Regions from separate parts of the Mesorhizobium australafricanum genome, predicted to be linked through region 2. Evidence: predicted binding sites of a transcription regulator. Region 2 holds the regulator's gene; each other region holds the start of a gene.
What was found. The regulator LexA, encoded in region 2, represses DNA repair genes until DNA is damaged. The targets are predictions, from matches to a motif close to TGTTCNNNNTGTGTTCNG.
Positions count from the first base shown of each region.

Region 1: RFM98_RS03295 (single-stranded DNA-binding protein) is a predicted target of LexA. The motif match lies at 2,322-2,339, and genes of this name have one in related genera.
Region 3: RFM98_RS04960 (PA0069 family radical SAM protein) is a predicted target of LexA. The motif match lies at 5,732-5,749, and genes of this name have one in related genera.

Region 1 covers NZ_JAVIIT010000001.1:673,793-681,291, reverse strand. The annotation lists gene RFM98_RS03310 (MarC family protein) at 28-657, shown strand; gene RFM98_RS03305 (OsmC family protein) at 726-1,151, opposite strand; gene RFM98_RS03300 (DUF2306 domain-containing protein) at 1,183-1,581, opposite strand; gene RFM98_RS03295 (single-stranded DNA-binding protein) at 1,703-2,221, opposite strand; gene RFM98_RS03290 (ArsR/SmtB family transcription factor) at 2,458-2,772, shown strand; gene RFM98_RS03285 (SRPBCC family protein) at 2,769-3,245, shown strand; gene RFM98_RS03280 (ATP-dependent Clp protease proteolytic subunit) at 3,271-3,873, shown strand; gene RFM98_RS03275 (hypothetical protein) at 3,977-4,231, shown strand; gene uvrA (excinuclease ABC subunit UvrA) at 5,280-7,499, shown strand, end outside.
Region 2 covers NZ_JAVIIT010000019.1:49,058-56,556, forward strand. The annotation lists gene RFM98_RS26810 (molybdopterin molybdotransferase MoeA) at 1-42, shown strand, start outside; gene RFM98_RS26815 (hormone-sensitive lipase) at 144-974, opposite strand; gene RFM98_RS26820 (benzoate-CoA ligase family protein) at 1,228-2,853, shown strand; gene kynU (kynureninase) at 2,869-4,116, opposite strand; gene lexA (transcriptional repressor LexA) at 4,581-5,315, shown strand; gene RFM98_RS26835 (ComEC/Rec2 family competence protein) at 5,369-7,499, opposite strand, start outside.
Region 3 covers NZ_JAVIIT010000002.1:305,985-313,483, reverse strand. The annotation lists gene RFM98_RS04995 (cell wall hydrolase) at 1-130, shown strand, start outside; gene RFM98_RS04990 (AtpZ/AtpI family protein) at 443-835, shown strand; gene RFM98_RS04985 (F0F1 ATP synthase subunit A) at 899-1,660, shown strand; gene RFM98_RS04980 (F0F1 ATP synthase subunit C) at 1,740-1,964, shown strand; gene RFM98_RS04975 (F0F1 ATP synthase subunit B) at 2,026-2,607, shown strand; gene RFM98_RS04970 (F0F1 ATP synthase subunit B) at 2,619-3,110, shown strand; gene rnhB (ribonuclease HII) at 3,614-4,309, opposite strand; gene RFM98_RS04960 (PA0069 family radical SAM protein) at 4,503-5,657, opposite strand; gene RFM98_RS04955 (glycosyltransferase) at 5,808-6,311, shown strand; gene RFM98_RS04950 (hypothetical protein) at 6,364-6,504, opposite strand; gene moaB (molybdenum cofactor biosynthesis protein B) at 6,547-7,104, opposite strand; gene RFM98_RS04940 (4-(cytidine 5'-diphospho)-2-C-methyl-D-erythritol kinase) at 7,091-7,499, opposite strand, start outside.

The sequences.
Region 1 (7,499 bases), on a different contig from region 2:
GCTTCGCCCGGCGGGAGGGGACCAGCGATGCCGAGTTTCGACAGCTTGTTCAACGCCTTCGTCACCATCCTGGTGACCATCGATCCGCCGGGACTGGCGCCGCTCTTCCTCGCCGTGACGCGCGGCATGAACCGCGAGGAGCGCCAGCAGGTTTCGGTGCGCGCTTCGGTGATCGGCTTCCTGGTCATGGCGCTGTTTGCGGTTGCCGGCGCCTCGATCCTGTCGGTGTTCGGCATCACGCTGCCGGCCTTCCGCGTCGCCGGCGGCTTTCTCCTGTTCTTCATCGCCTTCGAAATGGTGTTCGAGCGCCGCCAGGACCGCAAGGAGAAGATCGGCGACGTCGCCATCACCAAGGACATGATCCACAACATCGCCGCCTTCCCGCTGGCGATCCCGCTGATCGCCGGCCCCGGCGCGATTTCGGCAACCGTGCTGCTATCGGGCCACTTCGAAGGCTTTGCCGCTCAGGCAGCGCTCGTCGGCATCATCTTCGTCTGCCTCGTCATCACCTACCTGGTGTTCGTGCTGTCGGAACGCATCGACCGCATCCTCGGCCAGACCGGCCGCTCGATCCTGACCAGGCTGCTGGGGGTGATCCTCGCGGCGCTTGCCGTGCAGTTCGTGGCGGACGGTGTGAGGGCGCTAATGGCGGCCTAGCTGGCTGCGAAGCGGTCCGGCTAGTGCCCTACTGCCCTACTGCCCTACTCCCCTACTCCCCTACTCCCCTACTTCGCCGCCGTCTCGACCACTTCAAAATCATGCGTGATTGTCGCCGTCTTCGCCATCATGGCGCTGGCCGAGCAGTATTTTGTAATCGACAGATCAATCGCCCGTTTCACCTTGTCATGCGACAGCGCGCGACCCTTGACGATGAAATGCATATGGATGCGCGTGAACACCTTCGGGTCGGTCTCTGCCCGGTCGGCGTCGAGCTCGACCACGCAATCCTCGACCGCCTCGCGGCCTTTCTCGAGGATGTGCACGACGTCATAGGCCGAGCAGCCGCCGGTGCCGATCAGCACCAGCTCCATCGGGCTCGGTCCGGGCGTGTGACCATTCGGCCCATGCGCCGTGCCCAGCACGACCTTGTGGCCGCTGCCGGATTCGCCGACAAAGGTGCGTTCCTCAACCCATTTGACGCGTGCTTTCACGTTGATCTTCCTTACGAGGTTTTCCGTCGCCCTATTGGCCGAACACGACGGCGTGCATGATCCGGCCGGGCAGCAGCGTGAAGATGCCGGCGCCGACCAGCGCGAACAGATAGAGCTTGATCATGGCACCACGATGCGCGGCCACCTTGTGCGTGTGCGCATACCACGCCGCCAGCGGCACGGTGACCAGCACCAGGATCGACAGGAGATGGATCGGGCTGAACGGACCGACGAGCCGAATCTGCTGGATCCAGAAGCTCGATATGGCGATGACCAGCATCAGCGTCACCCAAGTGTAACCCAGCACGCGGTGACGCGTGGTGCCTTTCGGCAGCGCCAGCTGGGCGCCGCCGACGGCGAGCGCGGCGAAGGCAGCGAATGCATGCCATGGAATGGGAGGAGGCGCCGACAGAAGCGGTCCGAGCGACATCGCGCCTTCCCCTCAAACGATCATTGCGAGACGCTTAGAGCAATTCCAGGAAAAGTGCGTAGCGGTTAGGCTCGGCGACTTCGCCGTAGCCTTCCGTCCGGAATTGCGCAAAAAACAACATTTAGAACGGGATCTCGTCGTCCAGCTCGCGCGACGAGCCGCCGCCGCCCTTGGAACCACCGCCGCCACCGCCACGGCTAAAACCTTCGTTCGGGCCGGACTGGCCGAAATCCGAGCTACGGCTGCTGCCGCCGGAATAATTGCCGACCTGGCCGCCGCCGCCCTCGCCGCGTGCGTCGAGCATCTGCAGCTCGCCGCGGAATTTCTGCAGAACGACCTCCGTCGTGTATTTGTCGGCACCGGTCTGGTCCTGCCATTTGCGGGTCTGCAGCTGGCCCTCGACATAGACCTTCATGCCCTTCTTCAGATACTGCTCTGCCACCTTGGCCAGCTGGTCGTTGAAGATGACGACATTATGCCACTCGGTCTTTTCCTTGCGCTCGCCCGAGTTCTTGTCGCGCCAGCTTTCCGAGGTGGCGATGCGAATGTTGACGACTGGATCACCGGAGTTCAGGCGGCGGATTTCAGGGTCCGCCCCGAGATTGCCGACCAGAATGACCTTGTTGACGCTACCCGCCATCGTACTTCTCCGCGCTCATCCGAAACAAATTTTAAGTCGCTCACCTTACAGCCTGCGGGTCGCTCATGCCCGCAAAGGCTGGCTTTTCCCACAAGGTTTTTGTTCTCTTTTCGTTCTAGTCATAACCGCCCTTCCTGTCAAGGAATGTCAGCAAAGGCAGCGCCTGAACGTCTGTTTCGATATGGCGATCAAATAGCTGCTTGCCAAATCGATAAGTATCGACTTATGCTTTGTGCATGATCGAAGCAGAGATTTTCCGCGCCCTGGCCGATCCGACGCGCCGCGCTGTCTATGAGCGGTTGGCGACCGGCGAGAGGACGGTGTCCGAGCTGCGCGCCGGCATGAGCGTTTCCCAGCCGGCGGTCTCGCAACACCTTGCCGTGCTGCGCGGCGCCGGCCTCGTGGTCGAGCGGCGCGCCGGCCGCAACGCCTATTACCGCGCCGATCCGCAGGGGCTCGATCCGCTGCTCGGCTGGGTCGAACGCTACCGCGCCTTCTGGCCGGAACGCATCGAGAAGTTGAAGACCGTTCTGAAGGGAATGGACCAATGACCCAAGCACAAAACCCGACAGCGACCGCGGCGCCGCTCAGCTTCGAATGCGAGCTTGCCGAGCCGCCTGAAAAAGTCTGGCGGGCACTGACCGAGCCGGAGCTGCTCGCCGCCTGGATGATGCCGAACGACATGAAGGCGCAAGCCGGCAGGCGCTTCGCCTTTGCCGGTCTGGACGCGCCGATCGAATGCGAGGTGATCGAGGCCGAGCCCGGCAAGCTGCTGCGCTATTCCTGGCGCGAGCAGCCAAGTGCCGAAGATGCCGACCATCTGCCGACATTCGACAGCGTCGTCACCTTCACGCTCGCGCGGACGATTTCCGGCGGCACGCATCTCAGCATCGTCCATGAAGGCTTCGTGGCGGTCGCCGAACCCGTCCTTGCCATTGCCGGCGCGGGCTGCGGGATCTCGCTTCATGCGCGCAAGAACCCGGCCGCGGCCAATGCGCCCTGCATGATGCTGCGTGCCGCCTGATCAAAAGAGGCCCGAGGAAACCGTCATGAGCTTTGCCAATCTGGTGCCGATGGTCATCGAACAATCGAGTCGCGGCGAACGCGCCTTCGACATTTTTTCACGGCTGCTGCGCGAGCGCATCGTCTTCATCAATGGCGAAATCAATGACAGCGTGTCGGCGCTGGTCTGCGCACAGCTTCTGTCGCTGGAATCGGACCATCCCGACAAGGAGATCTCGCTCTACATCAACTCGCCGGGCGGCATGGTGACCAGCGGCTTCGCCATCTACGACACCATGCAGTACATCTCCTGCCCGGTGTCGACGGTGTGCATGGGCTTTGCCGCGTCGATGGGCTCCTTCCTTTTGATGGCCGGTGCGCCGGGGCGGCGGATCGCGCTACCCAACACAAGGATCGTGCTGCATCAGCCGCTTGGCGGCTTCCAGGGCCAGGCCTCCGACATCCAGCGCCACGCCGAAGACATCGTGCGCACCAAGCAGCACATGACCGAGCTTTACGCCAAGCATTGCGGCCGCAGCTACGAGGAGGTCGAGCGCACGCTCGACCGCGACTATTTCATGAGCGCCGCGGAAGCGAAGGAATGGGGCCTCGTCGACCACGTCTACGACACGCGCAAGAAGGCGGCCTGAGGTCTCGAGCCATTACGGCGGCAATTTGATTGCCGCGCGTCTGGCATCGCTGAAGCCGCGCTTCTATAGTTCGCGCATGATCAGCTCCGTTCAACCTAGCCATATGTTTGCTGCCCTTGCCGCGCTTGCCGGAATGCTGATGGCCGGCACCGCACTTGCCGACGACAGCTCGTCGCCGAAACTGCCCGGCGTCAGCGGCGACTACCGCATCGCCAAGCCTGCGCCGCAGCCGGAACCGGACGACGCGCAGCCGGCCGGCAGCGATGGCACCTTCAAGATCGGCAACACCGATGTCAGGATCGGCGGCAGCATAACCGTCGACATGGCGACGGGCGGCATGAGGTCGCCGAACCACTGATAATCCTGTCGTCACAGATCGATGACTTTCTTGACGATCGGCTGAAGCGCTTTTTCGTTCGTCATTCTATGGCGAAGCAAGGAGCGAAGCGACGCGGCGCAGACCATGGAATCCATGCCGTGACGGTAAGGCGCTGCGACGGGGCAGAATTCTGCACCGTTGCACCCCCGGCTGAGGTAACGGCATGGATCCCTGGGTCTTCGCTCCGCTTCGCGTCGCTACGCCCAAGGATGACGACCTTCGGAGGCTTCTCACCAATTCCCACGTTTTGGGAAGAAGGCAGGATCGCAAAAAATGTAAGCCCCGCCACTGCTTCCGCAGGTGGACGGGGCTTTCATGGATCTCAAATCCAATTTTAGCCGGGAGTGGACTGCCGGCGTTCTGTTTCGGATGCAACGCGGCATTCAGCCGACGATCCGACTACGGTCTCTGATTGTTGGAAATCGGCGAGTCACGGTTTGTCGGGCTGGCGTTTCAAGTCTGCCCTGGCACTTATGCCCGCCGCGGCTCCATCTCGGTGTGGAGCCTCAAGGGACTGTCCGGTGGCGTCATGCTCCGCTCCTGGGTCCGTTGCGACAATGTCGTTCGAAGCGCAAATCGCTATCGCCTGCGGCGTCTCGCAGACCGCCAGTTGGGCGGCGAGGCCATCGAAAGACGGCCGGCTTCGTTGACGCCTTTGAGACTGCCCCTCTGGGTCCGCGACGTCAACCGTTGAATAGCCGGTTACCGAAAAATGTGATCGCTGCAGGTTACGTGCAGGTAAGTCCAGCGCTTCTGTGGATCAAAGAGGCGGGCATCGATGGCATCTGTTTCACAACGCTTATGGCGATTGTTTCACAATGCCCATAGCGATTGTTTCCACAACGCTTTGTCAGGAGCGTGTTCGGTCTTTGTTCTTTCCGCTTGCCCGCTCGCGCGAAAGACGGTTAAACGCTTTTGTCGGGAATTGTGGCGTCTCTCGACGTGGCAATGAAAATACCTACATAGGGGATGGCCGGGACAAACCCGCCCAATCCAGCAAATTCCAGATCTGAGGCGGCGACCGGCGATGGCCGACCATAAATACCTTTCCATTCGCGGGGCGCGCGAACACAATCTCAAGAACGTCGATCTCGACTTGCCGCGCGACAGCCTGATCGTGATGACCGGCCTGTCGGGATCCGGCAAGTCGTCGCTCGCCTTCGACACCATCTATGCCGAGGGCCAGCGCCGCTATGTCGAAAGCCTCTCGGCCTATGCCCGCCAGTTTCTCGAGATGATGCAGAAGCCGGACGTCGACCAGATCGACGGTCTGTCGCCCGCTATCTCCATCGAGCAGAAGACCACCTCGAAGAACCCGCGCTCGACGGTCGGCACGGTCACCGAAATCTACGACTACATGCGCCTGCTGTTCGCGCGTGTCGGCATTCCTTATTCGCCGGCCACCGGCCTGCCGATCGAGAGCCAGACGGTCAGCCAGATGGTCGACCGCGTGCTGGCGCTGGAGGAAGGCACGCGTCTCTATCTGCTCGCGCCGATCGTTCGCGGCCGCAAGGGCGAATACCGCAAGGAATTGCTGGAGCTGCAGAAGAAGGGTTTTCAGCGCGTCAAGGTCGACGGTGTCTTCTATGAGATCGCCGACGTGCCGGCGCTGGACAAGAAATACAAGCACGACATCGACGTGGTCGTCGACCGCATCGTCGTGCGCGGCGATCTGGCGACCCGGCTCGCGGACTCGATGGAGACCGCGCTGAAGCTCGCCGAAGGCCTTGCCGTAGCGGAGTTCGCCGACCGGCCGCTCGACTCCAGCCTGACCGGCGAGGATTCCGTCAACAAGTCGAAGAACGAGACGCATGAGCGCATCCTGTTCTCGGAGAAATTCGCCTGCCCGGTGTCCGGCTTCACCATTCCCGAGATCGAACCCAGGCTGTTCTCCTTCAACAACCCGTTCGGCGCCTGCCCGACCTGCGACGGCCTTGGCAGCCAGCGCGCCATCGATCCCAACCTCGTCGTGCCGGACGAGAACGTCTCGCTGCGCGATGGTGCCATCAGCCCGTGGGCGAAGTCGACCTCTCCCTATTATGCGCAGACGCTGGAAGCGCTCGGCAAGGCCTATGGCTTCAAGCTCGGCGACAAGTTCAAGGACCTGGGCGCCGAGGCGCAGAAAGCCGTGCTGCATGGCACTGGCGAGCGCGAGATCACGTTCCAGTATGATGACGGCCTGCGCTCCTACAAGACCACCAAGACGTTTGAGGGCGTCATCCCCAATCTCGACCGGCGCTGGAAGGAAACGGAATCGGCCTGGATGCGCGAGGAGATCGAGCGCTTCATGTCGGCCACCCCCTGCCCCGCCTGCAACGGCTACCGGCTGAAGCCGGAGGCGCTGGCGGTGAAGATCGCCGGAAAACATATCGGCGAGGTCACCGAGCTGTCGATCCGCAAGGCCGACCAGTGGTTCACCGACCTGCCCGCCCAGCTCAACGACAAGCAGAACGAGATCGCGGTCCGCGTGCTCAAGGAAATCCGCGAGCGGCTGCGCTTCCTGAACGATGTCGGCCTCGACTATCTGACGCTGTCGCGCAATTCCGGCACGCTGTCAGGCGGCGAGAGCCAGCGCATCCGGCTCGCCTCGCAGATAGGCTCGGGCTTGACCGGCGTGCTCTATGTGCTCGACGAACCGTCGATCGGCCTGCACCAGCGCGACAATGCGCGCCTGCTCGATACGCTGAAGCATCTGCGCGACATCGGCAACACGGTGATCGTCGTCGAGCATGACGAGGACGCCATCCTGCACGCTGACTATGTCGTCGACATCGGCCCCGCCGCTGGCATCCATGGCGGCCACGTCATCGCGCAGGGAACGCCACAGCAGATCATGGCGACGCCCGCCTCGATCACCGGCAAATATCTGTCGGGCGAGCTCGAAGTGGCCACGCCCGCAGTGCGTCGCGAAGCGAAGAAGAACCGGCGCATCAAGGTCGTCGGCGCGCGCGGCAACAATCTGAAGAACGTGACGGCGGAGATCCCGCTCGGCACCTTCACCGCGGTCACCGGCGTGTCCGGCGGCGGCAAGTCGACCTTTCTGATCGAGACGCTGTTCAAGGCGGCCTCGCGCCGCATCATGGGCTCGCGCGAGCATCCGGCCGAGCATGACCGCATCGAGGGACTGGAATTCCTCGACAAGGTCATCGACATCGACCAGTCGCCGATTGGACGAACCCCGCGCAGCAACCCGGCCACCTATACCGGAGCCTTCACGCCGATCCGCGACTGGTTCGCGGGCCTTCCC
Region 2 (7,499 bases):
GCCGAAGCCGGCGGCGAATGCAACGTGCTTATGCTGCGCTGAACAGACGTCAACGAAGTCGATCGCTAATACGTCGACGAAGTCGATCGTTAATGCGTCGACAAAGTCGATCGCTCATACGGCGACGACGTCGATCTTAAACCCTATTCGTCGACCAACCTGCGGGTCAGGGCATGGTCCGGATCGGCGAGACCATCGACAACGTTGAAATGATGCCGGTCCGGCTCGACCACTGAACCCGTCGCAGCGCCGAGGCCGGTCCAGATATTGGCCAGCAACGCGCTCTGGCGCAGGAATTCCGAACGCTCGCCGCCGCCGGCCCAACAGGTGATACGCGCTCGCTGCCGAGGCCGCAGCAGCGCCGGGCTTTCGCTCAACGCTTCCCGCTCATCGATGTGCAGGGTCTCGTTCAGCGCGGTGAACATCAGCGGTCGCAGGTCGTGCAGGCCTGAAATCGAAACGACCTGGCGTATACGCCGCGCCACATCGGATGCCAGCGGTGACGTCGTGGTCGCCATGCGACTGGCAAGATGTCCACCGGCCGAGTGCCCGGTCAGCATCAGCGGGCCATCGACCATCGCCGCCGCCTTCTCGATCGCGGCCGCGACTTCATCGACAATGCCGCTGATCCTGATCTGAGGACAAAGCGTGTAGGAGGGCATGGCGACGGCAAATCCGCGTCCGACCGCGCCTCCGGCCAGATGCGACCACGAGCTCCTGTCCGACTCCATCCAGTAGCCGCCGTGGATGAACACCACGAGCCCCCTTGGCGCTGCAGGCGGGAGAAAGAGATCGAACCGGTTGCGCGGCGCCTCGCCATAGACGATGTCGAGCCTCGCCCTGCCCTTCGCCAGCAGCTTTTCGCGAAAAGCTTGAGCCGGGCCATCCCAGGCCGCCGGCCAACGGTCGCCGCTGGCGATGTTCGCGCCGTTGGCGTAGGCGTTGTCCCAGTCCGAAATGCTGTGCTCGAGCATCGCTCCTCCAGGAACGCACTGTTTCTTCACCACCAATGGTCGCCATGGACCGGCACGTCAATGCACCGAGGCAAAACATTTTAGGCTTGAAACAAATTTGGGCCGATGCGATCCTCGCTGACGAACAGCCGACAATGGGAGGTCTGCTGAACAGCCCAAACCCGCACCCGCTCGCCCCTCAGGTGGCGTCGCGCGAAAGGTGCGGCTGGGTGGCGGCAAACCTCCTCCGGGAGGCAGGGAGGATAGCGGCACCATGCTTGGACCTTCAGCGCATATCGACACGTTCACGCGCGATAACCTGCCGCCGCCGGAGCAATGGCCGGACTTCCTTCTGGACGGCTTCGACTATCCCGAACGCCTCAACGCCGGCGTCGAACTGACCGACAGGCTGGTCGAGAAGGGTTTTGGCGATCGCACCGCGCTGATCGGCAACGGCCGTCGCCGCACCTACAAGGAATTGTCCGACTGGACGAACAGGCTGGCCCATGCGCTGGTCGAAAACTACGGAGTGAAGCCGGGCAACCGGGTGCTGATCCGCTCGGCGAACAACCCCGCGATGGTCGCCTGCTGGCTGGCCGCCACCAAGGTCGGCGCGGTGGTCGTCAACACCATGCCGATGCTGCGCGCCGGCGAGCTCGCCAAGATCGTCGACAAGGCGGAAATCGGCATCGCGCTTTGCGATACGCGGCTGATGGACGAGATGACGGCCTGCGCCAAGGAAAGCGCCTTCCTCAAGCAGGTCATCGGCTTCGACGGCACCGCCAACCATGATGCCGAGCTGGATCGCGCCGCTCTCGATAAGCCTGTCACCTTCAAGGCGGTCGAGACCGGTCGTGACGATGTCGCGCTGCTCGGCTTTACGTCGGGCACGACCGGCGTGCCGAAAGCGACCATGCATTTCCATCGCGACCTGTTGATCATCGCCGACGCCTACGCCCGCGAGATTCTCCAGGTGACGCCCGACGACATATTTGTCGGCTCGCCGCCACTGGCCTTCACCTTCGGCCTCGGAGGCCTCGCTATCTTTCCGCTGCGCGTCGGGGCTGCCGCGACGCTGCTGGAGCAGGCGACGCCGCCCAACATGATCGCCATCATCGAGACCTACAGGGCGACCATCTCCTTCACGGCGCCGACGGCCTACAGGGCCATGCTGAAGGCCATGGATGAAGGTGCCGACCTGTCGTCGCTGCGCGTTGCCGTTTCGGCTGGCGAGACCTTGCCCGCCCCGGTCTTCGAAGAATGGACGCGAAAGACCGGCAAACCGATCCTGGACGGCATCGGGGCTACCGAGATGCTGCACATCTTCATCTCCAACCGCTTCGGCGAGATGAAGCCGGCTTCGACCGGCAAGCCGGTGCGCGGCTACGAAGCGCGCATCGTCGACGACGAGATGCGCGAGTTGCCGCGCGGCGCGACAGGCAGGCTGGCGGTGCGCGGGCCGACGGGCTGCCGCTACATGGCCGACGACCGCCAGAAGGACTATGTCCGTTGCGGCTGGAACCTGACCGGCGACACCTTCGTGCAGGACGAGGACGGCTTCTTCCATTTCGCCGCCCGCTCCGACGACATGATCGTCAGCGCCGGCTACAACATTGCCGGGCCGGAAGTTGAGGCCGCGCTGCTGTCGCATCCGGATGTCGCGGAATGCGCCGTCATCGGCGCAGAGGACGCCGAACGCGGCCAGATCGTCGAGGCGCATGTCGTGCTGGCGCCCGGCGCGACGGCGGACGCAGCGACCGTCAAGCGCCTCCAGGACCACGTCAAGGCGACGATCGCACCTTACAAATACCCTCGCTCGGTCAAGTTCATCGCGGCCTTGCCCAAGACCCAGACCGGCAAGATCCAGCGCTTTCGCCTGCGCGCCGAAAAGCCCCATTGAGCGGGCGATCCCGTTTCAGGTGACGGCCTCCTTGACGGCATAGCGGGCATCCTGCCAGGCGCCCGTGCGCAGGATGTCTTCCAGCACCTCGACAGCATCCCAGACATCCCGGTAGCCGACATAAAGCGGCGTGAACCCGAAACGAACGGTCGACGGCGCGCGGAAATCGCCGATCACGCCGCGCTCGATCAAGGCGCGCATCACCTGGTAGCCATGCGGATGGGCGAACGATACCTGGCTGCCGCGCTCGGCGCCGTTGCGCGGGCTTTCCAGCTCAAGACCAAAGACGCCGCATCTTGCTTCGACCAGCCGGATGAACAGGTCCGTCAGCGCGATGCTTTTTTGGCGCACGGCCGTCATATCGACTTCGTCCCAGACATCCAGCGCTCCTTTCAGCGCCCGCATCGACAGCACCGGCTGCGTTCCGCACAGGAACCGCCGGATGCCCGTGCCGGCGGCATAGCCCTGCTCGAACGCGAACGGCCGCGCATGACCCCACCAGCCGCTGAGCGGCTGGCGAATATCGCCATGGTGGCGGTTCGCGGCATAGATGAAGGCCGGCGCGCCCGGCCCGCCATTGAGATATTTGTAGGTGCAGCCGATGGCGAAATCGGCATTCGAGCCGTCGAGATCCACCGGCAGGGCACCGGCCGTGTGGCACAGGTCCCAGACGATCAGCGCGTCGGCGTCGTGGGCCTTGCGCGTCAGGGCCGCCATGTCGCGCAGCCGGCCGGACTTGTAGTTGACGTGGTTGACCAGGATGACCGCGACGCGATCGTCGACCAGCTCTTCGATCGTCGGGGCATCGACACCTTCGAGCCGCAGCGCCGTGCCCGGCCGCGTCGAGGCCACCCCTTCCGCCATGTAGAGGTCGGTCGGGAAGCTGTCGCCTTCGGCAACGATCACCGAGCGCTCGGGCCGCATTGCAAGTGCCGCGTGCAGGACCTTGTAGATGTTGATCGAGGTCGTGTCGCACACCACGCTCTGGCCCGGCGCGGCGCCGATCAGACGCCCGAGCCGGTCGCCCAGCTCGACAGGCATGTCGAACCAGCGGGCTGTGTTCCAGGCACGGATGAGATCCTGCGCCCATTCCTGCTTCGCGGCCGTCTCGAGCTCGTTGAAGACGTTGACCGAAGCAGCGCCCAGCGAATTGCCGTCAAGGTATATGACGCCTTCCGGCAGGACGAAGCGACCGCGCATGGCGCGCAGCGGATCGGCGGCATCCATCGCCTCGATCTCGGCCAGATCAGGAATTCCCCTCATTGTGCTACCGCCTCCATTTCGACCCGGCGCCGCTCGCACTGCATCGTCAGGCGGCCAAGGGCGGTTGTCTCATCACCGTCGGCGGCAGGGCAAGAACCTTTCGTCCTATGTTAGCTGGTCCATAGACGGCGAAAACTGTGAACCGGAAAACCGCCGAGGTTGGCATTTTGGGTTCGTTTCGTTCACGGTGCAGCACGCGCACCGAGGAGTCGGCGCGAATCTCGCCCGGCACTTTCGTGGTGGTGCCACCTCTTGTTTGAGCTTAAGCACGGGCCGCAAAATCGAGCGGAATCAATGTCACCGCCCGGCTAAAGGCGGCCAGGGCACCATCGGATGCAACATTGTTTCGCCAGCCTTAACAAATTCACTAAACTTTAAACGGTTGCGGAACACAACTGGAACAGATAGTGTTTGTTCTGGGTTTGTTTTTCCGATTCTGGTTTCAGAACCCGTGGGGGCCGCCAATGCTGACGCGCAAACAACATGAACTCCTGATGTTCATCCATGAACGCCTGAAGGAGAGCGGGATTCCTCCATCCTTCGACGAGATGAAGGAGGCGCTCGACCTTGCCTCGAAGTCCGGTATCCATCGGCTGATCACGGCGCTGGAAGAACGCGGCTTCATTCGCCGGCTGCCGAACCGGGCGCGCGCGTTGGAAGTCTTGCGGCTGCCCGACTCGATCGCGCCGGGCCTGAATGCCGCGAAGAAGTTTTCGCCAAGCGTCATCCAGGGCGGCCAGGGCAATCTCAGCCGCCAGGTCAAGCCGGCGACGCCCTCGCGAGCGCCGACGCCAAGCAATGATGACGACGCTGTTTCGGCGGTATCCATTCCGGTGATGGGCCGCATTGCCGCCGGCGTGCCGATCGACGCCATCCAGCACCAGACGCATTCGATCACGGTGCCGCCGGACATGATCACGGGCGGCGAGCACTATGCGCTGGAAGTCAAGGGCGACTCGATGATCGAGGCCGGTATCTTCGACGGCGACACCGTCATCATCCGCAATGCCAACACGGCAAGCCCGGGCGAAATCGTGGTGGCGCTGGTAGACGATGAGGAAGCGACGCTCAAGCGCTTCCGCCGCAAGGGCGCCTCGATCGCGCTCGAAGCCGCCAACCCGGCCTACGAAACCCGCATCTTTGGGCCCGACCGGGTCAAGGTCCAGGGCAAGCTCGTCGGGCTTATCCGCCGCTACTGAGCAATTTTCAGGAAAAGTGCGCGGCGGTTTTCCGTTCGGAATTGCGTTACGATCTACTGAGACGGTTGCGAGGGCTTGGCACCCGTCCTCTCAGGCTTTTCATAAGGCGGCAGGCCCCTCGCCTCGCGAGCGTATTTCCGCTGCTCGTGCCAGGGCCGGTATGGCTTTTCGACCGCGTAGCGAATAGCGGGCCGCGCGGTGGCCGATTGCGGATCGAAGAACACGGCGGCGCTGCCGTCGCGCGCCAGCTGGCGTTTGGTGACGACAAGCACATGCGGATCGTGGCAGGGATTGTAGGCCGTGGCGTCGTTGATGACGATAAGGTCGGCAAAGCCGCAGGCCGGCCGTGCGGTGTCGCGATTTTCGGCGAGCGCGACGATCGCGCCGGAGGGATGCCGACCGATGCAGAGGTCGCCGGTGCAGTAGAAGGGCGAGCCAGGCGGCAGGTCGACGGGATCGGCGATGTCGAGAGCATCCTTGGCGAATGTCTCCGGCGGCACGATTTCCTCGGCTTTCAGCGCCCGTTTCCAATTGTCGGTGGTGAACTCGTTGGAACGGGCGCGGTTGATGGCAAGCTCGCCGCTGCCGATCGGCATTGCCACCAGATGCGCGTCTTCGGAGATGAGCACATCCGGCGTGCGGACATGCGGAATGGCCAGCAGGGCGGCGAGCGCGAAGGGGACGGCGACAAGCCTTAGCCAGGTGGTGGCCATGGTCGCTATGACCAGCGCGATCGTCGCCAGCAGCACCGACTGGATCGAGATCAACCCGACTGCGTCGACCGGCGAGCGCTCGGAAATCCATGCCGAAATAGCGATCATCGCCGTCAGGCCCTTGCCCATCACATAGAGAAAAGGACCGTCGAAGCCGAAGGGCATGGCCAGCGCGCTCAAGACGGCGAACGGCATGACGATCAGCGAGACGATCGGCATGACCGCCAGATTGGCCAGCAGGCTGAGCGGCGACACCCGCTGGAAGTGCCAGATCGCGAACAGCAATGTTGCGCTGCCCGCGATGAGCGACGTCATGGCGGCGCCCCCCACTCCAACCGCCAGTTTTCGCGACACGAAGCCGATGAACGATCGTCTTGCCGGCGGCGCGGTCGCTTTACCGGCGCGATAATCGGCAAAGCCGGCGTAGGCGCCGACCAGGGCGGCGGTGGCGGCGAAGGACATCTGGAAGCTTGGGCCTACCACTTCGTGCGGCGAGACCAGGATGACGGCGATGGCCGAGATCGCCAGGTTGCGCATCGTCAGCGCCGCGCGGTCGAAGAGCACGGCGACAAGCATGACGGCCAGCATGATGAAGCTTCGCTCGGCCGCCACCACGATGCCGGAGATCACGAGGTAGGCGGCGATCGAGACCAGCGCGATGCCAGCGGCATATTTCTTCACCGGCCGGCGCGACGAGAAGTCCGGAAACAGCGCGAAGGCGCCGCGCAGCAGGAACATGATCGTGCCGGCGACCAGCGCCATGTGCAGGCCGGAGATCGAGATGATGTGGTAGATGCCGGTCCGTCGCATCGACTCGTTGATTGCTTCCGGGATCCCGGCGCGCACGCCGACGATCAGGGCCGCTGCAATCTCGCCTTCGGAACCACCGATGCTGCTCCTGATGTGATCGGCAATCCCCTCCCGCGCGTTTTCTATGGCCGATGCAATGCGTGCGCCGAATGGTGCCCCCATTGGCACAGTCGGAGCCGGCGCAATCGGCTTTGGGTCGCCCAGGAAAAAGCCGCTGCCGCCGATGCCGGCAAAATAGCTGTCGAAGGAAAAGTCGTAGCTGTCCGGCCGAACCGGGCCCGTCGGCGGTAGCAGCTTGGCATAGCCGGTCAGCATCGACCCGGCCGTCATGTCGGGCGGGATCCTGCGCGCCGAAAGCCTGACGCGGTCCGGTGCGTAACGCAGTGTCGGACGCTCCGTGGAAATGAGATCGATGGTCAGCCGCACGCGGCCATTGGCCATTGCTTCGGCGATGACGAGGCGGCCGGTCAGCCGCGTCTGGATTTCGGACCCCAGCATCGGCGTAGCCATCCGCCAGGTCTCGACTTTGGCCGCGAGAAAGCCGAGCGCACAGAAAAGGCTCGCCATGAAGACAAGGTGCGTTCTCTGCCAGGAACGCGAGACCGCCGCGCAGACGGCCATCAGAGCCACCGCCGCAAGCGGCCTGTATAGGTCAGGCTCG
Region 3 (7,499 bases), on a different contig from region 2:
TCCCGAAGTCGGCTCATCGACGCATTACTACGCCAACTACGTCCATCCCGGCTGGGCGCGCGCCATGCACAAGATGACCAGGATCGGCCTGCATATCTTCTATCGCACCTATGGCGGCGGCTGGAGCTGACCCGTTTAGCCGGCTCAAGTTGAGCCGCTTAGGCGGTTCGAGCCGAACCGCTTAACTGACCGCTCGGGCAGTGCTCTTTACGGCTGGCCGCTCACGCCGATCGAGGCGAGTTGTTGCGCGGATTCGCGCCGAGTCCTCACGCGGGCGTGAAGGGCACGATGTCGCACCTCGATAAACCATTGATTTAACTAACGAAAATACATCGTTCCGAAGTTCGGTACGTGGCTTGACGGGCGCGGACCCTCTAACTATGTTGCCGGCGACTTTAGAAGCGGACGGACGGCAATCGTCTGCCCGGGCAGGGGGGTTGCGATGGCCGATAAAAACGGGCCAGACGGAACCGGAGAAACCGGCCGCGGCAGGCAGCCAGAAGCCACCATCCGCGACGACGAGCTTGAGCGCCGCCGGCGCGATCTTGAAGCATCGCTTGCGACAAGACGCACCGATCGGCTCGAGGGGAAAGACGAAGCAAAAGCTGCGACCGGTTACGGTCAGGCGCTGAAACTGTCCAGCGAGTTCATCGCCGGAGTGGTGGTCGGTGTCGGCTTGGGCTGGATCATCGACCGCCTGGCGGGAATCGCGCCCTGGGGTCTGATCGTCGGCCTGCTGCTGGGCTTTGGCGCCGGTATACTCAATGTCCTGCGCTCGGCGGGACTGGCATCGGAATTCGGCCAGGGCGGCAAGCCGCGCGAACCGAAACAATGAATGAGGCGCCGCAAGGTGCTAAGCAACTTAAGAAGCCGGTTGTGGCTTTGACGGGGATTTAAAGTGGCTGCTGCTGACAAGGTCGATCCGATCCACCAGTTCCAGATCCATCCGATCATCCCGCTGCATATCGGCGGCTACGACGTCTCTTTCACCAATTCCGCTTTGTTCATGGTCGTGACGATCGTCGTCGCTTCGGCATTCCTCTACATGAGCACCGCCAGCCGCGCGCTGATTCCGGGCCGCCTGCAGTCTGTGTCCGAAATGGCCTATGAGTTCGTCGGCAACATGCTGCGCGATGCCGCCGGCAAGCAGGGCATGCAGTTCTTCCCGCTGGTGTTCTCGCTGTTCATGTTCGTGCTGGTCGCCAACCTGATCGGCCTGTTCCCCTATTTCTTCACCGTCACCAGTCACATCATCGTCACCTTCACGCTGGCGATCCTGGTCATCGGCACCGTTGTTGTCTACGGCTTCGCCAAGCACGGCTTCGGCTTCCTCAAGCTGTTCGTGCCGCATGGCGTGCCGGGCTATCTCCTGCCGCTGGTGGTGGCGATCGAAATTATTTCCTTCGTCTCGCGCCCCGTCAGCCTCTCGGTTCGTCTTTTCGCCAACATGCTGGCCGGCCACATCACGCTGAAAGTGTTCTCGGGCTTCGTCGTCAGCCTCAGCGCGTTTGGCGCCGTCGGCATCGCCGGCTCCGTGCTGCCGCTTGCCATGGCGGTTGCGCTCTCGGCGCTCGAACTGCTGGTCGCTTTCCTGCAGGCCTACGTGTTCGCGGTGCTGACCTGCATGTATCTGAACGACGCGCTGCACCCGAGCCACTGATCGATTTTCACCGGCGCCCCGGCGCCAGCATACCCAACGTACCAACTGCAACGAACAAGCAAACCACAGGAGTTTTGAAATGGACGCAACTGCAGCAGCTGCTATCGGCGCTGGTATCGCCTGCATCGGCATGGGCGGCGCGGGCATCGGCCTCGGCAACATCTTCGGCAGCTACCTCTCGGGTGCGCTCCGCAACCCGTCGGCTGCTGATGGCCAGTTCGGCCGCCTGATCTTCGGCTTCGCCGTGACCGAAGCTCTGGGCATCTTCTCGCTCCTGATCGCCCTGCTCCTGGTCTTCAAGTAAGAGCCGGAGCTGACGAAAGGGGCCGCATGGTGCGGCCTCGATCTAGGGACAGGGGAATGAGATGTTCGTGACATCTGCCTATGCGCAAGAAGCAGCGCCGGCCGCGGCCGAGGGCGATACGCATGCGGGCACTGCGGTGCCTGCCGCGGAGCATGAAGCGTTCCCGCCGTTCGATGCCAAGACCTTCCCGTCGCAGATCCTGTGGCTGGTCATCACCTTCGGTCTGTTCTACCTCTTCCTGAAACGGGTTGTGATGCCGCGTCTTGGCGGCATCATCGATGTCCGCAACGACCGCATCACTCAGGATCTCGACCATGCCGCAAGGCTGAAGGGCGAGGCGGACGCCGCCGTTGCGGCCTATGAGCAGGAACTGGCGGAAGCCAAGGCCAACGCCAACAAGATCGGCCAGCAGGCGAATGACGCCGCCAAGGCGCAAGCCGAGGGCACGCGCAAGAAGCTCGAGGCCGAGCTTGAGAAGAAGCTTGGCGAGGCCGAGGCGAGCATCGCCTCGATCAAGGCCAAGGCGATGAAGGAAGTCGGCACGATTGCCGAGGACACCACGTCGGCCATTGTCGAGGCGCTTGTCGGCGGCAAGACCGACAAGTCCGAGATCGCGGCCGCGGTCAAATCCGCGAGCCGGTGAGGAGCGGGATCATGGACGCCACATCACTCGCCACGCTTTGGGCCGCTATCGCCCTGTTCATCTTCCTCGGCGCCATCATCTATCTGAAGGTGCCGGGCATGCTCGCCAAGTCGCTCGACGCCCGCGCGGCCAAGATCAGCGGCGAGCTCGAGGAAGCCCGCAAGCTTCGTGAAGAGGCCCAGCAACTGCTCGGCCAATACCAGCAGAAGCGCAAGGAAGCCGAGAAGGAGGCCGCCGACATCGTCGCCGCCGCCAAGCGCGAGGCCGAATTGCTTGCCTCCGAGGCTGCCAAGAAGACCGAGGACTATGTCGCCCGCCGCACCGCGTTGGCCGAGCAGAAGATCGGCCAGGCCGAGCGCGAGGCCGTCAGCGAAGTGCGCGCCAGCGCCGTCGACATCGCCGTCGAGGCTGCCCGCGCGCTGCTCGCCGCCAAGGTCGACGTCAAGGCCGGCGCCGATTTGTTCAAGTCGGCGCTGGACGACGTAAAAGCCAAGCTGAACTGAGCTGGCTTCGAAGCTTCGAAATCAAAGCCGCCTGGGCAACCTGGCGGCTTTTTTGTTGTCGGAGAGGCGGGCGACGACGCTGCCAAACTTCCCATTAGGGAGCCGTTCGCGCAGCGGACGGGAAGGCTTTCCGAGCGACAAAAGCCCGGCAGGGCAGAGGAGGGCGCGAAGGAATGCTATGTTTCCGTCGTCATTCTAGGGCGGAGCAAGGAGCGAAGCGACGCGCGCAGACCCTAGAATCCATGCCGTGACGTTAAGGCGTTGCGGCGGTTATAGAATTCTGCACCGTTGCGCTCTCAGCCAGAGGTCACGGCATGGATCCTCGGGTCAAGCCCGAGGATGACGAAGCGCGGGGTTCGGCCCATCTACCACGCCCGGATAGGCTGGCGGGACAGCGCCCCCTCTGTCCTGCCCGTCCTCCGCAGCAGCTGCGCTGCAGCTGCGGAGGGTGGACCGGACATCTCCCCACAAGGGGGAGATTAGCCGTCACGGGCGCCGCCGCCTCACTCCAGTCCGGCGAAGCTCTCTTCCTCAATCGGCTCCGCCCCACCCAACCGGAACGGCGCAAACGAGGCCCGATGCAGCCTTGCCACCGGCCCATGCGCCTCGATCGCGGTGCGATGGCGGACCGTGGCGTAGCCCATATGCACCTCGAAGCCGTAATGCTCGTGATGTCCGCCGCAGCCGCACATCATGCGGTCGCGCATCACCTTGGCGACGATCGAGGCGGCGGCGATCGATTGCGAGCGCTGGTCGCCCTTGATCAGCGCCCGGCCTTCGCAGGCGAGACCAGGCGGGATATCGCGGCCGTCGGCCAGAGCCAGTTTCGGCTGCAGCGAAAGGCCGGCGGCGGCGCGGCGCATCGCTTCCAGGCTGGCTTTCAGGATGTTGCTGTTGTCGATGCCCTCGGCGCTGATCGAGGCCATCGACACGCTGAGCGCCGAGCCCAGGATCTTCAGGAACAGCGCCTCGCGTTGCAGATGGGTGAGGCGCTTGGAATCGTCGAGGCCTTCGGGAATGTTGGCGGGGTTGAGCACCACCGCGGCGGCCACTACCGGCCCGGCGAGCGGACCGCGGCCTGCCTCGTCCATGCCGGCGACCGGCCACAACCCGTCGGCCATTGCCTTCGTCTCGATCGAGAAGTCGGGCTTCTCGACCATTTCAAAGAGAAGCGGAGAATCGGAACGCGCGCGAGCCATGGTGCGGCGAGGTTCGCATCGGCTCCGATTCTCCGCAAGTCCTTCCGGGTCGGATGGGGCGTCGGACCGGGAAGGCTCCGTCTCACGGCCGGGGGACAAGGGCCGGACGGGATTCTTGAAAAGACTGCAATTCCAGACGGAAATCACTTTGCCTGGAATTGCTTAGCGCCGGCCGTCATGGCCGGCACAGGCGTCAAAGCAGCGTCAACTGCTCGCCGGCACCGGAGCCTGCGACGAATTGGTCGGTGCGAAGCTGCCGCCGCTCGACGTTGAGGCCGAGCCGCTTGGCGGCGATCTCGAAGCGCCGGCCGATCTGCCAGGCATAGGGACCGGCGCCCTTCATGCGCTTGCCCCATTCGGAATCGTAGTCCTTGCCGTCGCGCATCGAGCGGATCAGCGACATCACATGCCGGTAGCGATCCGGATAGTGACGCAAGAGCCAGTCCTTGAAGATCGGCGCCACTTCGAGCGGCAGGCGCAGGATGACGTAGCCGGCCTCCCGCGCGCCGGCGGCGCGCGCCGAATCGAGGATGCGTTCCATCTCCGGATCGGTCAGGCCGGGGATGATCGGCGCCACCATCACCGATGCCGGAATGCCGGCATCCGAAAGCAGCCTTATCGCCTCCAGCCGCTTCGTCGGTGTCGATGCGCGCGGCTCCATGGTGCGGGCCAGCATGCGGTCGAGCGTCGTTACCGACAGCGCCACCTTGGCAAGACCGCGCTCGGCCATGCGCGACAGGATGTCGATGTCGCGCGTCACCAGCGCCGACTTGGTGACGATGCCGACCGGATGGCCGCGCGCCTCCAGCACCTCCAGGATCTCGCGCATGATCCGGTATTGCTTCTCGATCGGCTGGTAGGGATCGGTGTTGGTGCCGATGGCGATCGTGCGCGGCTGATAGCCTGGCTTCGATAATTCCCTGTCCAGCATGCGCGCCGCATCCGGCTTGGCGAAAAGCTTCGATTCGAAATCGAGCCCCGGCGACAGGCCCATGAATGAATGCGTCGGCCTGGCGAAGCAATAGACGCAGCCATGCTCGCAGCCGCGATAGGGATTGATCGAACGGTCGAAGGAAATGTCCGGCGATTCGTTGCGGGTGATGATGGTGCGCGGCTTTTCGACCTGCACTTCGGTCTTGAATGGCGGCAGCTCCTCCAGCGAGTTCCAGCCGTCATCGAAGACATGCCGGCTGACCGGCTCGAAGCGGCCGGACGGATTGATGCCGGCCGAGCGGCCGCGATTGCGGTCGGGCCGCACGCGCATGCCGCTTTGTTCGATCATCGCGTTTGCCATCTCGGCTCTGCCTGCTCCGAAGGCAGCAATGTCGGCGCGGACGATCTGTTCCATTTTCGCCCTCTCCCAGGGACTGTCGGCAGGCTGTCGAATCGCTCTGTTCATGAAACTATTCCTATTTTGTTGACGAGAACAAAGCAAGAACTTTTTCGGCTGCCACGCGCAACTGGCGCAACGCGCGGCTTTCCGCTATTCGGCTAAACGATGCTCAGCGTTCTCATCGAAACCCGCAACGACGAAGAAGGCCTTGCCCGTACGCTCGCCTCGCTGGTCGGCGGCGCGGTCGAGGGTGTCGTGCGCGACGTCATCGTGTGTGATGCCGGCTCGACCGACCAGACGCATCGGGTGGCCGAACATGCCGGCTGCCACTATGTGACGGGCGGGATCGGCGCCGGTATCGGCGAGGCCAAAGGCGATTGGCTGCTGCTTCTGGAACCCGGCGCCAGGCTCACTGAAGGTTGGATCGACGAGGTCGTTGCCCACACGGCAAGGCAGACAACGCCGGCGCGCTTTTCACGCGCCCGGGCCAATCGCGCGCCTTTGCTTGCCCGCGTCTTTTCAGGCAACCGTGCGCTCGCCGAGGGTCTTGTCATCAGCAAGCGCCAGGCCTTGGCGCTTGCGAAAAGCGCGCGCAGCGCCGAGGCCTTGGCGCGCGGCCTCGCGACCAGAAGGTTGAACGCCGAAATCTGGGTGGCGCCGCCGAAATGATGCACAGGCTGGCCGGTGGATCGATTGTGATCCGTTGAACGGGAAGGCCGGCTCACATCCCCCGGAGGCGGATATTGCCGCAATGGCAGCCGCCGCTGTGAACGGTCATGGCGGATTTTCCCTTGTGTTCTGCCGCAAGGTACTTTGCCGGCACCAGCTTCGGAAATGGCGCCTCGAAGGCTGAAAGCGACATTCCGCCTGCGAACCGGGTGCCGATCGGGTGCCTTGCCCGCGGTTACGACCCAGGCTTGCCGCCGCGCCGTAAATGTTCATCGAGCCGCGGCATGATCTCGACGAAGTTGCAGGGCATGTGCCGGTAGTCGAGCTGCGCCTTGATGATGCCGTCCCAGGCGTCCTTGCAGGCGCCGGGCGACCCCGGCAGCACGAAGACGAAGGTGGCGTTGACGACGCCGCCTGTTGCCCGGCTCTGGATCGTCGAGGTGCCGATCTTGGCATAGGAGATGCGGTGGAAGACTTCCGAAAACCCGTCCATGCGCTTTTCGAAGATCGGCTCCAGCGCCTCCGGCGTCACGTCGCGGCCGGTGAAGCCGGTGCCGCCGGTGGTGATCACGACGTCGATGTTGCCGTCCTTCGACCAGCCAAGCACCTTGTCGCGGATCTTGTCGCGGTCGTCAGTCACGATATCCCGATCGGCGAGCGTATGGCCGGCTTGCGTGATGCGGTCGGCCAGCGTCTGGCCGGATTTGTCGTCGGCGAGGCCGCGCGTATCGGACACGGTCAGCACCGCGATGCGCACCGGAATGAAGGGCCGGCTCTCGTCAAGCTTCGCCATCGCTCACCTCCATGCTGCGCGTCGCGGCGACGAACCAGTCCGGGTGGCGGGCTCGGATCTCGATCGCCGCGCGCTTGGCGACATTGCCGGTCTCGAACAGGCCGAAACATGTGGCGCCGGAGCCGGACATACGCATGAACGCGGCATCGGCACGCTTGAGCGCCTTGAGCGCTTCGCCGATCGCAGGTTCAATCGAGCGGGCGGCAACCTCGAGATCGTTGCGCGTCGTCTCCAGCCAGTTGCGGATGGCGTGGAAATCGAGGCGCTTCGGCAGCGGCGGCAGTGCCTCGTTGTCACGCCGGGACAGCGCCTTGAACACGTCCGGCGTCGAGACGGCGACACCAGGATTGACCAGCACCAGGCCGAGCGCCGGAAACGCGGCCAGCGGCGACACG